Regions from separate parts of the Pedobacter sp. A2324 genome, predicted to be linked through region 1. Evidence: riboswitches for the same ligand, from Rfam matches in the RefSeq annotation. Region 1 holds a riboswitch; the other holds the start of a gene.
The links. Region 1 has a riboswitch for S-adenosylmethionine ahead of AC570I_RS11295 (SusC/RagA family TonB-linked outer membrane protein). Riboswitches for the same ligand answer to the same signal wherever they lie in the genome.

Region 1 (5,590 bases):
TAGAAAGGGTGTATAAACCAGCTACCGCCAGCCTGGGCGCACTCTGATCATTCTGTTCGGTAAATCTCGACCGAATATTGGTACCTACGAGGGTTTCAATGCTGAAATCATCATTAAGTTTTTTATCATAACTAAGGGTAGCATCCGTATTGCTTTCACTAACCGTGTATGCGCTTTCTGTATAAGATCCGAAAGGTGTACCATTTGTACCGTAAGCGATTTTGACTTTACGGCGATCGTTATAATAATCTGTTCCTGACCGGAAGTTAAAATTCAAACCATCTATAATGGCATATTTTAAGCCCACACTTCCGATAATTCTATTTCTACGTTGTGATACGGTATTTTCGTAGGCAACCCAATACGGATTACTATAATAGCTGTTGTTCCAGTTGAATGTATTTCCATTTTCATCCAGGTAATTTTTCAGGCGGTTGATATCAACCTGCCTGCCGAACCAGGTAAACTGCAACATGGTACTGGTTGATCGTGAGCCGCCGGTTCCAGGCAAATTATCTGCATTCAACATATTGTAGTTTACATTTCCGGTAAGGCTAAGTTTAGGTGTGATATTTAGGGTAGTATTTAACGTAAGTGAGTTTTTGCCTTGTCCTGAATTCGGGATTACACCAACCTGCTTCAGGTTATTGTAAGACAGGCGATAGTTAAATTTCTCACTTGCATCTTCTACAGCAATACCATTTGAAAGCGAATAACCGGTTTCAAAGAAATCGCGAACATTGTCTGGATGCGCTTCGAAGGGTACGGCTACCCCCTTAGAGAAAAACTGAGGAATCAGCCGGCCATCCATTCTAGGTCCCCAACTCTCATCTACTCCATCATTAATCCCTGCACCTTTACCATCAACATAACTGAACCTACCCTCAGACCCTTGTCCGAAAACATCCTGATACTTAGGTAAGGTTAATAAGGTTTCGATTACTGCATTTGAATTGAAGGTAACACCCAATCCTTTTTTCGATTTTCCGGTTTTTGTTTTAATGATAATCACTCCCGCCGCAGCCCGCGAGCCGTATAGTGCCGCAGCATTGGGGCCCTTTAACACACTGATCGACTCAATATCATTTGAGTTGATATCAGAAATGGTATTGGCATAATCCCTCGCGCCGGCACCGCTTAACTGTGAATTATCCACCGGAATGCCATCAACTACAAACAATGGCTGGTTATTTCCGGAGATGGATGTTTCCCCACGGATAACTACTCTGGAAGAACCCATATCACCCTGGCTATTCGTGATCCTGACCCCTGCTACTTTTCCGGCCAGCGCATTTACGAGATTACTTTCCCGGGCTTCAGTAAGGCTCTGTCCCTTTAGCTCCTGAACGGCATAACCCAGAGATTTTTTTTCACGCGAAATACCCAGGGCAGTGACCACTACCTCATCCAGCGCGTTACTGCTTTCAGTTAAAATAATTGCTAAATTTTTTGTGTTTTCTGTGATCTCAACCTCTTTGGTATCAAATCCAATGTAAGAGATTAACAATATACTTTTCGGATTTGCAGAAATGGTAAATGATCCGTTGTTATTGGTCGTAGCCGCTTCTTTGGCTCCTTTTACCACAACTGATACCCCAGGCAATGTTTGACCTGATGCACTTTTTACAATACCCGAAACCGTGATATTTTGTGCACGGGAGATCTGTGAAAGCAGTAGCAAAAAAAGTATTGCAGACAGCTTAATTTTCTTGAACATAAATAAGATATGATTAATGATTAGTTTAAAAATTGTCAAAATCCGGGCAAAGCCATTCCACTTCGCTTTTGGGCGAATTTTAACACAATAATAAATGACATTTAATTTGAGACAGGAAACGCTGATTACGTTTCTTTTTTAGCGTCTCAGCAACCGCTGCTACACATTCGCGATAGCTTTAGGTATTTTTTAAAGTGGGTAATTTGATAGGGTGCCTGCTCGTTAGTTTTTTTCATCGTTTCTTTTTTATTGTGATTTAATACCGCTCAACATTGCAATACTGCCAAATGAAAAAGCACTTCCTTAAATCAGAAGTGCTACAATATATTATCATACATATTTGCAATCAACTGACTTAACTACCCCAAAAACTTTGGGATGGAATTAGCACCTTTTCCAGCTACGGCGGGTTGCTAAGGTTTCACGGGGCCATTCCCTCCACCTTTCTTGATAAGTATTTTAAAATAACTGGCGCAAAGATAGTACAATAATTGAATAGACTATAAAATCCCTAGAATTTATTTAAAAAATTTCTTCTTAGCTCTTGAGATCGTTACCTTTGCCCTGAATCCTTAGATTCACCCACGATTATGAATATTAAAACTGTTGCATTTCTATCCTTATCTCTTTTATCCTCAGCAAGCCTTATAAAGGCACAAACCAGTATAAAAAAGGATGCTAAAAGTGTAAAATCAAATACTTTTTCATTACCAGGCAAATGGAGGGGCGTTTTTAAGATTAAGCCTGATGTAGAGGTACCCTTTAATTTTGAGATCAGTTCAAAAAATGGCGGCCCTGCACATCTCGTATTTTTAAATGCCGACGAGCATTTCGAAGGAGGTGTTGTAACACAGACCGGAGATTCTGTTTTGGTTAAATTAAACCAGTTTGATAACGAATTTGCGTTAAAACTGGAAGGTGATTCGTTGATCGGAGTGTTGAGAAAACAAGATCGTACAGGGAAACCGACGGTCTTAGCGGCCAGGAAGGGTGAAAACTATCGTTTTAAAACAGACGGAAAACCTGCCTCGGGTGATTTTTCCGGAACTTACGATGTGACATTTAAATCGCCAAATGGAGATCCTGAAAAGGTTGTAGGCCTGTTTAAACAACAAGGCAATAAACTTACCGGGACATTTCTACGTATCACAGGCGATTCGCGTTACCTGGAGGGTGTTGTGGATGGCGACAAATTTTATTTATCCAGCTTTATCGGATCGGGACCCTCATTTTACAAAGGTACTTTTACAAAGGAGGGCAGCATCAATGGGGAGATTGTTACGGCACGTGGCAACGTACCCTTTGACGGTATAAAAAATGAAAATGCGGCTTTACCGGATGCAACTAAACTGACATTTTTGAAAGATGGTTACAAAACCCTTAATTTCTCTTTGCCTGATGTGAATGGAAAAAAAATATCGCTTAATGATGAAAAGTTCAAGAATAAAGTTGTGATTTTGACCATAACAGGTACCTGGTGCCCCAACTGTGTTGACGAGGCAACTTTCCTGGCACCCTGGTATAAAGAAAACCGTAAACGTGGTGTCGAAATTATAGGCATTCACTATGAGAGACAACTCGATTCGGCATATGTCCGTACAGCTTTAAGCCGGTTTCGTGAAAAGTTTGGAATTGAATATGATCAGGTTATCGCGGGGAAACCGGATAAACAACTTGTTGCAGAATCATTGCCCGCCTTAAAGAACTTTTTATCATTTCCAACTACCATTATCATTAATAAAAAAGGTGAGGTTGCTCAGATCCATACCGGATACAGTGGCCCGGCTACCGGAAAGTACTATACCGAATTTGTAAAGGAATTTAACGGGGAAATAGATGCCTTATTAAAACAATAGCCTGCATTAAAGTTCCCGTCTGTAAAGGTTAACATAAAATATTCCTGACCAATAATCGTTGAATTGACGATTATTGGTTATTTTGGACTTCAATTTCTAACCAACATAGAACCAAATGAAGTTTCAGTATAAATTAATATTTATCTCCTCCTTGATGATTTTCTTTTTCGCCATGGCAAAGGCACAGAAAAAGCAAAAGATTCCTACAGAAAAAGATATGTCAGCCTATCTGATGGTCTATTTCAAGGACGATACGCATGGCCTTTACATGGCACTAAGTAAAGACGGTTATAGTTTTACCGATATTAACCAGGCGAAGCCTATTATTGCCGGAGATACCATTGCCGAGCAAAAGGGCATACGCGATCCCTACATCTGCCGCGGACCGGATGGCATGTTTTATCTGGCTCTAACCGACCTTCACATATATGCTCAAAAGCAAGGCTACAGAAGTACCGAATGGGAACGTGATGGAAAGAAATACGGCTGGGGAAATAACCGTGGCTTGGTTTTAATGAAGTCAAAAGACCTCATTCATTGGACTCATCAGGTTCTAAGAGTAGACCAGGCCTTTCCTGAACTTGCTGATATTGGCTGCGCATGGGCGCCTGAGCTTATTTATGATGAAGCTCAGAAAAAAATGATGATTTACTTCACCATGCGTTTTGGCAACGGAAAAGATAAAGTGTACTATTCTTACATGAATAAGGATTTTAAAGGTTTGGATACTCCACCTAAATTGTTGTTCAGCTATCCGAAAGATGTCTCTTACATCGATGCCGACATTACCAAAGTTGGCAATAAGTATCATATGTTTTATGTTCCTCATGATGGAACTTCAGGGGTGAAACAGGCCGTTTCCAGCACAATCAATTCGGGTTATCAATATGACGATAAATGGTACGATCCGGAGGACAAAGGCTGCGAAGCACCTACGGTGTATAAAATTATCGGTCAGCAAAAATGGTTGCTGATTTACGACATTTACCGGATTAACCCTCACAATTTTGGCTTCAGCGAAACAGCTGATTTTGTTAACTTCAAAAATCTGGGTCGTTTTAACGAAGGAGTAATGAGGTCTACAAATTTCCCCTCGCCAAAGCATGGAGCAGTAATCCATTTAACTAAAAAAGAGGCTGAAAAACTTGCGGATTACTGGAAATAAGGGTATTAATTCAGGCTTTGATTATCTTCCACCTGAATGATGTTATTTCTCCGTAAGCTTTTTGCCTATTCCTTCCATTATCATTTAACCCTCAGATAACCATGATATCAATTCCCTCCTGCCCTGTTTTTGATATCATCGGTTGCGGTGCTTCTGGATCTTGCTGATTTCACATTTTGGTTTCCGAAATTGTAGCTAATGCTCAGGTTCGCTCGTCGGCTGGTATAATGGTTAACGACATTCATATTAACATTCTGGTACACCAGGCTTCCTGCCCAGTAATTGGTTAAGAAAATATCATCCATACTCAATCTCAGTTTAAGTTTTTTATCTAACATGGATTTCTGCATTCCGGCATTTAGCGCGTATTGTGTAATGGTTGTTCTTTCTACACCAGATATCCGCGGGCTATTCAACCAAAAATTTATTTCAAAAGAAAAATCCTTAGGCAAAGTAAAAGAACTTGAGCTATACACATTAAAAGCAACCTTGCCTGCACTGTAAGCTGCACCTTCGAGATTCGGATCGTTGAATTTACTGTAATAAACACTGAAATTATTTTGGAAATTCCACCATTTAGCAATTTTAACCGGCACACTGATTGCAGCGGAATAGTTTTGAAAACGACCAAGATTCTGGCGGATTACACTGATAACACGAGTGGCATCGTCCTGCTGACTAACCTGTGTGATCATGTCGCGCGTATCGGAATAATTGAGCGACAGTGAATTCTCTTTATAACTATAACTGATTTCGTAATTGTTGGTAAACTGCGGTTTAAGATAAGGATTACCCTGATCTACAGCCAGCGGATCCAAATAGAAAACAAAAGGGTTCAACTGCTGATAATTC
Region 2 (5,590 bases), on a different contig from region 1:
GATAAAATGTCGGTTTTGGAAGTATTGCAGGGCATTAATAACGAAGATAAAACGGTAGCTTATGCCGTTGAAAAATCTTTGCCTCAAATAGAAAAACTGACTACCGCTGTAGCCGATAAAATGAAAAAAGGTGGCCGCCTGTTTTACATAGGAGCCGGAACGAGTGGTCGTTTAGGTGTTGTCGATGCTTCTGAATGTCCTCCAACTTATGGCGTTCCATTCGACTGGGTAGTTGGTATTATTGCAGGAGGTGATTCGGCGATCAGGAAAGCTGTCGAATTTGCCGAAGATGATGCTGAACAAGCCTGGAAAGATCTTCAGGAATTTGGCATTAATGATAAAGATTGCCTTGTAGGATTAGCTGCATCAGGAACCACCCCATATGTAATTGGTGGTCTAAATACAGCAAGAAAGAATGGTATTTTAACGGGTTGCATTGTGTGCAATACCGGCGGACCAATTGCAGCAGAATCTGACTTCCCTGTAGAAGTGGTTGTAGGACCTGAATTTATTACCGGCTCAACAAGAATGAAATCAGGCACAGCACAAAAACTCGTTTTAAACATGCTGAGTACTACGGTTATGGTCCAGCTTGGCCGTGTGGTTGGCAATAAAATGGTCGATATGCAGTTAACAAACCATAAACTGGTTGATCGCGGAACGCAAATGGTAGCTGATGAATTAAATATTGATTACAACGAAGCCGCTGATCTTTTAAATAAATATGGAAGTGTTAGAAAAGCTGTAGAAGCCGGACAACTCTAGGAAATGAGTGAAAAAGGATGATTGAATTGAAACTTAAACATTCACTCACTCAAAATTCAATCATTCAATAATTTGAAACATGCACGAGATAGAGCCTTATTACCAATGGAGAGATGACTATATCTCCGCCGAAGATGAACGTTCGCCTTTTTACAATACTGAATATTCTGAGTTTCATTTCGATAAACAGATTTACAACTTTCTGCTTCACCCGCAATGGGATGAATTCGGATCCAACACACTGTATATGAAGGTGCTGTATGCCGATTACGACAGGGCGTACGCCATTATCGAATTTATTGGGGAATGGAATGACGCCATCAATAACGACATCATGCTTTTAAAGCGCGACATACTGGAACTGATGATGGATGAAGGTATTAATAAATTCATCCTGATCGGGGAGAATGTGTTAAACTTCCACGCCTCAGATGACAGCTATTACGAAGAGTGGTTTCAGGAAGTGGAAGATGGCTGGATTGTTGGGATAAACTTTCAGGACCATGTCATTGCAGAGTTCCGGGATAATAGCATCGATTATTATATTAACTTTGGCGGAGCCTTGAATAATATGCCATGGCGAACACTAAAACCCCTTCAGTTCTTCAAGAAAGTTGAAGAATTGCTGACAAAAAGATTAAACTAAAATATTAACTTTATACTGTTTAAATACACATAAAACAAAATGGAACAACAAAATTATCAATATCAGGACAACAGCGTTTTCGTTCAGGAGAAATCTGTTTCAAAAAAATTCTTTGCTAATGTTTTCTTATGGATGTTTGTGGCGTTGGTTTTATCAACACTTTCCGCCTTCTACATTTCAAACACAGAAAGCGCATTAAGATTACTGATTAACTTTGAAACCGGTCAGAGAACGGCTTTAGGCTTTGTAGCGATGTTTGCGCCCCTTGGTTTAGTTTTATTGATGGGAGCGGGCTTTAGCCGCTTATCTTATGGCGCTTTACTGGGTGTTTTCGCCTTATTCTCAGTTTTGCTGGGTGTGAGCTTAAGCTTTATTCTATTGGTTTACACAGGCACATCTGTTATCTCATGCTTTGGAGCTGCTGCGGTAATTTTCGGAATTATGGCAGTATTGGGGTATACCACGGAGGTTGATTTAACTAAATTCGGTCCAATCCTAATGGTAGGTGTTGCAGGCTTGTTTATTGCCGGGATAGCTAATCTATTTATCAAAAGCGAACAGTTTAGTTTGATTATGGCATTTGTGGGTGTTGCAGTTTTCACTGCATTGACTGCATACGACGTTCAGAAAATCAAGCAGATCGGAATGGGCCTTGAACAAAGTGGTGAAGCAATCCCTTCTTCCGATACCAAAAAATTAGCCATAATGGCCGCATTAAACTTATACCTTGACTTTATTAACATCTTCCTGTTCTTATTAAGAATTTTCGGAAGCAGAAAATAAGCTCGCCAACAGAACAATATTCTAAAGGCCGTGCAGATTTGCATGGCCTTTGTAATTTTATTTGGCTAGTATCCAATAAATTTTGGAAATGATGCCGCTTTGTTGCATTTTTGTACGCTTATTAAGAAAGACGGAGGGATTAGACCCAACGAAGTCTTAGCAACCTGTGTCCACACAAGGTGCTAAATTCTATCCCGGTTTTAATCGGGGACAGATAAGTTTTAGGAAGGACGATTCCCGCGCCAACTTTTTGAATAAGCATTTTGAGTATCAGGTATAAAGTATCAAGTATAAAGACAATTTTGCCTTATATTTTTTGCCCAATATCTGCAGTTAGGTCGTTCGTCAGTTAGTCCTGACACCCGATACCAGCTACTTGCTACTATAAAACAATGAACATTAGAGAAGAATTAGAAAAGCGTATTCTGGTAATCGATGGGGCAATGGGCACCATGATTCAGCGCTATACATTAACAGAAGAGGATTTTAGAGGGGAACGGTTTCAAAATCATCCATGCGATGTAAAAGGCAATAACGACTTGCTCAACATTACCCGTCCGGATATTATTAAAGCGATACATCTTGAATACTTGAGTGCTGGTGCCGACATTATCGAAACCAACACTTTTAGTACACAAAGAATCTCCATGGCCGATTACCAGATGGAAGACCTTTCATATGAACTCAGTTACGAAGGTGCCCGGATTGCTAAAGAGGCGACCAGCGAATTTATGGCCGCCAACCCCGACCGCAAATGTTTCGTTGCCGGTGCAATCGGCCCAACCAACCGTACCCTGTCCATGTCGCCAAATGTAAACGACCCGGGTTACAGGGCCATTTATTTCGATGAACTCGAAGCAGCCTACTATGAGCAGGTTCGCGGACTGGTAGACGGAGGTTCTGACGTACTGTTAATCGAAACTATTTTCGATACTTTAAACGCAAAAGTGGCCATTGTTGCCATTAAAAAATATGAAGAAATCATCGGCCGGAAACTGGAAATTATGATTTCCGGAACCATTACCGATGCCTCAGGAAGAACTTTATCAGGTCAAACTGCCGAAGCATTCCTCAATTCAGTAATGCATGCAAAACCATTAAGCATTGGTTTTAACTGTGCGCTTGGCGCTAAAGAAATGCGTCCGCATATTGAAGAACTTGCAAATAAGGCAGGTTGCTATGTTTCCGCCTATCCAAATGCCGGTTTGCCAAACGAATTTGGGGCTTATGATGAGCAGCCACACGAAACAGCACACCTGGTGGACGATTTCATTACCTCCGGGTTTGTCAACATCGTAGGCGGTTGCTGTGGCACTACACCCGATCATATTGGCTGCATCGCTAAAAATGCACAAAAAGCAAAACCCAGGAAACTTCCTGTAATTGAACCCGTGATGCGCCTCAGCGGTCTGGAGCCGGTTACCATCAAGCCAGACAGCATTTTTGTAAACGTAGGCGAGAGAACCAACATTACCGGATCACCAAAGTTTTCAAAACTCATTTTAGGCGGTGATTATGAAGCGGCCCTTGCTGTTGCCTTACAACAGGTTGAAGGTGGCGCCCAGGTAATCGACGTCAACATGGATGAAGGAATGTTGGATTCAGAAGCGGCGATGACTAAGTTTCTGAACCTGATCGCCTCTGAACCTGATATCGCCAAACTGCCGATCATGGTCGATTCTTCCAAATGGTCGGTAATCGAAAATGGCCTGAAATGTTTGCAGGGCAAAGGAATAGTAAACTCCATTTCATTAAAGGAAGGTGAAGAGAAATTCCGTGAAAGCGCGCAGAAAATTATGAAATATGGTGCTGCAGTAGTGGTAATGGCTTTTGATGAACAAGGTCAGGCCGACAACTACGAACGCCGGGTAGAAATTTGCAAACGCAGCTATGATATTCTGGTTAGCGAAATTGGCTTCCCACCAGAAGACATCATTTTTGACCCGAATATCTTAACCGTTGCAACAGGTTTAGAAGAACATAACAACTATGCAGTTGACTTTATAAATGCCACACGGTGGATTAAACAAAACCTTCCTCATGCCAAGGTAAGCGGTGGAGTTTCGAACATATCCTTCTCTTTCAGGGGAAACAATGTTGTCCGCGAAGCCATGCACTCCGCTTTCCTTTACCACGCCATTCAGGCCGGACTGGACATGGGAATTGTAAATGCAGGTATGCTCGAAGTTTATCAGGAAATCCCAGCCGAACTATTGGAACGGGTAGAGGATGTACTGCTTAACCGCAGAGACGATGCAACTGAACGTTTGGTAGAATATGCCGACACGGTTAAATCAAAAGGCAAAGAAATTGTAAAGGACGAAGAATGGAGAAAAGGGACCGTAGAAGAAAGGTTATCTCACTCACTGGTAAAAGGCCTCGTAGAATACCTCGATGATGACGTTGAAGAAGCCCGTCAGAAATATGCCCGCCCAATCCAGGTAATTGAAGGCCCGTTAATGGACGGGATGAATATCGTCGGAGATTTATTCGGTGCCGGAAAAATGTTCTTACCTCAGGTGGTGAAATCCGCAAGGGTAATGAAAAAAGCAGTAGCCTACCTCTTGCCTTTTATTGAGCAAGAAAAACTGGATAACCCAGATCAAAATCAAAGTTCTTCTGCCGGAAGGGTTTTAATGGCAACCGTAAAAGGCGATGTACACGACATTGGAAAAAACATTGTTGGCGTAGTACTGGCTTGTAATAACTTTGAAATTATAGATATGGGCGTAATGGTGCCCGCACAAGACATCATTAAAAAGGCAAAAGAAATAAATGCCGATATTATTGGCTTGAGTGGACTTATTACCCCTTCATTGGATGAAATGGTTCACTTTGCCAAAGAAATGGAGCGGGAAGGCTTTACTATTCCGTTAATTCTGGGCGGCGCTACTACCTCGCGTATTCACGCCGCCGTAAAAGTGGCACCAAACTATTCTGGACCGGCCATTCACGTGCTGGATGCATCAAGAAGTGTAACTGTTTGTAGTACACTCATGAACCCCGAAACTAAAGATAATTACGTTGCCGGAATAAGAGCTGAATATGATAAAGCCCGCGAGGCACATTTAAATAAACGCTCAGATAAGCGTTTCAAAACCATAGCCGAAGCGCGTGAGAACAAGTTCAAAATTAACTTTGAACAGCGTCTACCGGTTCCTGAGTTTACTGGTACCAAAGTTTTCGACGACTATCCTTTGGAAGAACTCGTTCCTTACATTGACTGGACACCATTTTTCCACACCTGGGAACTTCGTGGCAGCTACCCGAAAATTTTCGATGATAAAAACGTGGGAGATGAGGCCAGGAAGCTTTTTGATGATGCCCAAACTTTACTTAAACGTATCCTCGATGAAAAATTGCTTACCGCAAAAGGAGTAATCGGCTTCTGGCCGG

Region 2: linked by a shared signal. The riboswitch ahead of metH (methionine synthase) and the one ahead of AC570I_RS11295 (SusC/RagA family TonB-linked outer membrane protein) in region 1 are both predicted to bind S-adenosylmethionine.

Annotation. Positions count from the first base shown of each region.
Region 1 is NZ_JCASSK010000003.1:460,152-465,741, forward strand. It holds gene AC570I_RS11295 (SusC/RagA family TonB-linked outer membrane protein) at 1-1,717, opposite strand, end outside; SAM riboswitch class I at 2,070-2,174, opposite strand; gene AC570I_RS11300 (peroxiredoxin family protein) at 2,308-3,573, shown strand; gene AC570I_RS11305 (glycoside hydrolase family 43 protein) at 3,689-4,738, shown strand; gene AC570I_RS11310 (TonB-dependent receptor domain-containing protein) at 4,846-5,590, opposite strand, start outside.
Region 2 is NZ_JCASSK010000002.1:585,252-590,841, forward strand. It holds gene murQ (N-acetylmuramic acid 6-phosphate etherase) at 1-765, shown strand, start outside; gene AC570I_RS07640 (hypothetical protein) at 845-1,411, shown strand; gene AC570I_RS07645 (Bax inhibitor-1/YccA family protein) at 1,451-2,194, shown strand; SAM riboswitch class I at 2,310-2,415, shown strand; gene metH (methionine synthase) at 2,587-5,590, shown strand, end outside.